2 regions of the Streptomyces africanus genome follow, and region 1 is predicted to be linked to the other one. Evidence: riboswitches for the same ligand, from Rfam matches in the RefSeq annotation. Region 1 holds a riboswitch; the other holds the start of a gene.
What was found. A riboswitch is a leader RNA that binds a small molecule or an ion and turns the genes downstream of it on or off. The one in region 1 is predicted to bind glycine.
Positions count from the first base shown of each region.

Region 2: linked by a shared signal. The riboswitch ahead of gcvP (aminomethyl-transferring glycine dehydrogenase) and the one ahead of gcvT (glycine cleavage system aminomethyltransferase GcvT) in region 1 are both predicted to bind glycine.

Region 1 is NZ_JAUSYP010000001.1:6,122,265-6,124,645, forward strand. It holds gene gcvT (glycine cleavage system aminomethyltransferase GcvT) at 15-1,136, opposite strand; glycine riboswitch at 1,213-1,335, opposite strand; glycine riboswitch at 1,336-1,436, opposite strand; gene QF034_RS28555 (AAA family ATPase) at 1,620-2,288, shown strand; gene QF034_RS28560 (enhanced serine sensitivity protein SseB) at 2,356-2,381, shown strand, end outside.
Region 2 is NZ_JAUSYP010000001.1:1,308,821-1,311,201, reverse strand. It holds gene QF034_RS06225 (DNA polymerase IV) at 1-723, shown strand, start outside; gene QF034_RS06220 (PRC-barrel domain-containing protein) at 739-1,113, opposite strand; glycine riboswitch at 1,227-1,322, shown strand; gene gcvP (aminomethyl-transferring glycine dehydrogenase) at 1,500-2,381, shown strand, end outside.

The sequences.
Region 1 (2,381 bases):
CCCCCGGCCAGTGTCTACTTCTGGCGCTTGTAGAACGGCAGCGCCACGACCTCGTACGGCTCGTGACTGCCCCGGATGTCCACGGCCACGCCGGGCGTACCGGGGGCGGCGTGCGCGGCGTCGACGTAGGCCATCGCGATCGGCTTGCCGAGCGTGGGGGAGGGGGCGCCGGAGGTGACCTCGCCGATCACCTCGCCGCCGGCGACGACCGCGTATCCGGCGCGCGGGACCCGGCGGCCCTCGGCGACGAGCCCGACCAGGACGCGCGGCGGGTTCTGCTCGGCCCGGGCGGCGGCCTCGCGCAGAGCCTCACGCCCCACGAAGTCGCCCTCCTTCTCGAACTTCACCACCCGGCCGAGCCCGGCGTCGAAGGGCGTCAGGGAGGTGCTCAGCTCGTGCCCGTACAGCGGCATGCCCGCCTCCAGGCGCAGCGTGTCGCGGCAGGACAGCCCGCACGGGACCAAGCCCGCGCCCTCGCCCGCCTTGGTCAGGGCCTGCCACAGCTCGACCGCGTGCTCCGGCTTCACGAACAGTTCGAAGCCGTCCTCGCCGGTGTAGCCGGTGCGGGCGATCAGGGCCGGGACACCCGCGACCGTGCCGGGCAGCCCGGCGTAGTACTTCAGGCCGTCGAGGTCGGCGTCGGTCAGGGACGTCAGGATCCCCGGCGACTGCGGCCCCTGGACGGCGATCAGCGCGTAGGCGTCCCGGTCGTCGCGCACCTCGGCGTCGAAGCCGGCGGCGCGCTCGGTCAGCGCGTCCAGGACCACCTGGGCGTTGGAGGCGTTGGCGACCACCATGTACTCGGTCTCGCCCAGCCGGTAGACGATCAGGTCGTCGAGGATGCCGCCGTCGGCCCGGCAGATCATGGTGTAGCGGGCGCGGCCGGGCTTGACGCCGCCGATGTTGCCCACCAGGGCGTGGTCGAGCAGGGCGGCGGCCTGCGGACCGGTGACGGTGATCTCGCCCATGTGGGAGAGGTCGAAGAGCCCGGCCTTCGTGCGCACGGCGGTGTGCTCGTCGCGCTCGGAGCCGTAGCGCAGGGGCATGTCCCAGCCGGCGAAGTCGGTCATCGTCGCGCCGAGCGAACGATGCAGGGCATCGAGCGCGGTGTGGCGGAGTTCTCCTGTACTGCTCATCGGTCGGTCGTCTCCGAGGGGCGATGGGGGTACCTCCCGCGCGAGCTCGTTCGAGCGTGGGGGAGGGCGAGGTCGTTCCTCCCCATCTGTCATCGGAACCTGAGAGGTTCGCCATGACCACAGGGGACACGGCTTGCACCTTGGGTGGAGCCACGCCCGTCGCCACGGCGACAGGGGATGGCCCGCTTTTCAGATGTGCCTCGCCCGCGCGGTAACGGGGCCTGAGAGATTCAAGGGAGGGACTTGCTCCTTCGGCGCCCCAGCGTCGGACGGTGCTGGGGACTCTCCCGCGCGGATTCAAACGGCCGGTATGCAGTTGGCGGGCACATCATTGCACGCATCGTCGCGGGGTGGCAGGGGGACCACCCTGTAGCAGGGCTGTTGCGGGAAGAGGACTAAAACCAGAAACATCGGGCATTACCTTCTCTTTACACTCGGCGGGGATGGGACTGAAGTACCTGGCCCCAGGGGAGGACGATCACGGTGAACAGGACCACCGCGTACGCCACGACGTCGGGCATCGCGCTGCCCGAGCAGCCGGCCGCTCCGGCACGCGCGGCCTGCGGCCCGCTGCCGGTGCCGGTCGTCCGCGATCTGCGCGAGCGCCGAGGCCGCGGCCCGCACGCGCTGCTCTTCGGCCCCCGCGACCTCGTCGTGGTCACGGGCCTGCCCGGCAGCGGCAAGTCCACGCTGATGCGGCGCACCGTGCCCGGCCGGCGCATCGACTCCCAGGACACCCGCGACCGCTGGGACAGCCGCATGCCGCGCTTCCTGCCGTACGGGGTCTACCGCCCGCTCGTCCGCCTCGCCCACTACGCCGGGCTGCGCCGCGCCCTGCGCACCGGCGAGGGCGTCGTCGTGCACGACTGCGGCACCCAGGCCTGGGTCCGCCGCTGGCTGGCCCGCGAGGCCCGCCGCCGGGGCGGCACCCTGCACCTGCTCATGCTCGACGTCACCCCCGAGGAGGCCCTGGCCGGCCAGCGCGACCGGGGCCGCGGTGTCTCGCGGTACGCGTTCCTGCGCCACCGCGCGGCGGCCAACCGCCTGCTACGCTCCGCGGAGCGGGGCGAACTGCCCGCGGGCTGCGGCTCGGCGATCCTCGTCGACCGGGACGCGGCGGGCACCCTGCGCCGGATCGGGTTCACGGGCTGACCGCCGGCGGCCGGGGAGCCGTTAGCCTTTTGAGCCACAGCAGTGGTTCCAGGCAGGCGGTAGGCAAATGGACTTCCCGGCGGACTTCTCCGC
Region 2 (2,381 bases), 4.8 Mb from region 1:
TACGCCATGGCGCTGGCGCGGGACGACCGGCCTGTCGTGGCGGAGCGGGAGGCGAAGTCGGTGTCGGTCGAGGACACCTACGACGTGGACATCCACGACCGGGTGCGGGTCGGTCTGGAGGTGCAGCGACTGGCCGACCGGTGCGTGCGGCGGCTGCGCGGGGCCGGGCTGTCCGGGCGGACCATCGTGCTGAAGGTGCGGCGGTACGACTTCTCGACGCTCACGCGGTCCGAGACACTGCGCGGGCCGACGGACGATCCGGGGGTGATCCGCGAGGCGGCGGCCCGGCTGCTCGACTCGGTCGACACCACGGGCGGTGTGCGGCTGCTCGGGGTGGGCGTCAGCGGGCTCGCCGACTACACGCAGGAGGATCTCTTCGCGCAGGCGGCGGGGGAACGGACGGAGGCAGAGGGGCCCCTCGAGGAGGACGCCGTGGCGCCGGCCGAGGAGCAGCCGACGCTCGCCGAGCGGCGGTGGGCCGCCGGGCACGACGTACGGCACGCCGTGTTCGGGCACGGGTGGGTGCAGGGCAGCGGTCTGGGGCGGGTCACCGTGCGGTTCGAGACGCCCGGCTCTGAGCCCGGGCGGGTGCGGACCTTCCGGGTCGACGATCCGGACCTGGAGCCGGCGGATCCGTTGCCGCTGGTTTTATCGGGACCGGAGGAGAGCCGTGGGCCGGAGGGTGGGGCCGGAGCTGTGGGGGTGCGGTCCGCTGTCCCGTAGGCGGCTTGCCGGGCTTCAGGCCGTCTCGTCCGTGCCCGCCAGCTTGCCGAAGTGGTGGTCGGGGAGCGGGGGAGGTGCGGCGACGTCGAGGCCGTAGTGGTGGTAGAGCTGGAGCTCCTGTTCGGGAGAGAGGTGGCGGCCCACGCCGAAGTCGGGGGCGTCCTTGATCAGGGCACGGTCGAAGGGCACGTGGAGGGCGCCGTCGATCAGTTCACTGGGTTCGAGGGGGACGAAAGCGTCCCTGCTGAACAGGCCGGTCCGTATGGCCGCCCACTCCGGCTCGCCGGTGGCGTCGTCGAGGTAGACCTCGTCGATCGTGCCGATCCTGGTTCCGTTGCGGTCGAACGCCTTGCGGCCGATCAGGTGGCGTGGATCGATATCGGTTCGCACGGGCCCTCCACATGGTCGCAACTCATCCGTAAGCCCTACAAAACGGCACAATCGGAGAGGCGGCCACTCGAAGGTTCGTGCGTGGACCGCGCTGGTAGGCTGGCAGCGGCTGCTGACCCCGTGCGGGAGAGTCCTCCAGACACCATCGGAGGCGCCGAAGGAGCAAATCCTCCCCGGAATCTCTCAGGCCCACGTACCGCACGGACGAGGTCACTCTGGAAAGCAGGGCGGGTGTCGACGGCTTCCGCTCTCACCGACGGTGAAAACCGGAGGCCTTCGGGCGATCCGGTGAAGCTCTCAGGTTGAGATGACAGAGGGGGAGGCCGTCCGGGTACCCGTGCCGTGGTGCCCCTCGAAGGTCGTGTCAGACCAGGAGGCCTCCGCAAATGACCGCCCATCGCATCCCGCTCTCCGAACTCGAAGAGGCAGTTCCCTTCGAGCAGCGTCACATCGGCCCCGACCACGAGGCCCGCGCCAAGATGCTCGCGCAGGTCGGCTACGGCTCGCTGGACGAGCTCACGGCCGCCGCGGTCCCGGCCGTGATCAAGAGCGCCGAGGCGCTGGACCTGCCGGGCGCCCGCAGCGAGGCCGAGGTGATCGCCGAGCTGCGCTCCCTCGCCGACCGCAACCAGGTCCTCGACTCCATGATCGGGCTCGGGTACTACGGCACCTTCACGCCGCCCGTCATCATGCGCAACGTCATGGAGAACCCGGCCTGGTACACGGCCTACACGCCGTACCAGCCGGAGATCTCGCAGGGGCGGCTCGAGGCGCTGCTCAACTTCCAGACCATGGTCGCCGACCTCACCGGACTGCCCACCTCCGGTGCCTCCCTGCTCGACGAGGGCACCGCGGCCGCCGAGGCCATGGCGCTCTCGCGGCGCCTCGGCAAGAACAAGAAGGGCCTCTTCCTGGTCGACGCGGACGCGCTGCCGCAGACCATCGCCGTGATCCGGACCCGGGCCGAGCCGACCGGCGTCGAGGTCGTCGTCGCCGATCTCGGCGAGGGCATTCCCGCAGAGATCGCCGAGCGCGAGATCAACGGCGTGCTGATCCAGTACCCGGGCGCCTCCGGGGCCGTACGCGACATCAAGCCGGTCATCGACCAGGCCCACGAACTCGGGGCGCTCGTCACCGTCGCCGCCGATCTGCTCGCGCTGACGCTGCTGAAGTCGCCCGGTGAGCTCGGCGCGGACATCGCCGTCGGGACGACGCAGCGCTTCGGTGTGCCGATGGGCTTCGGCGGTCCGCACGCCGGTTACATGGCG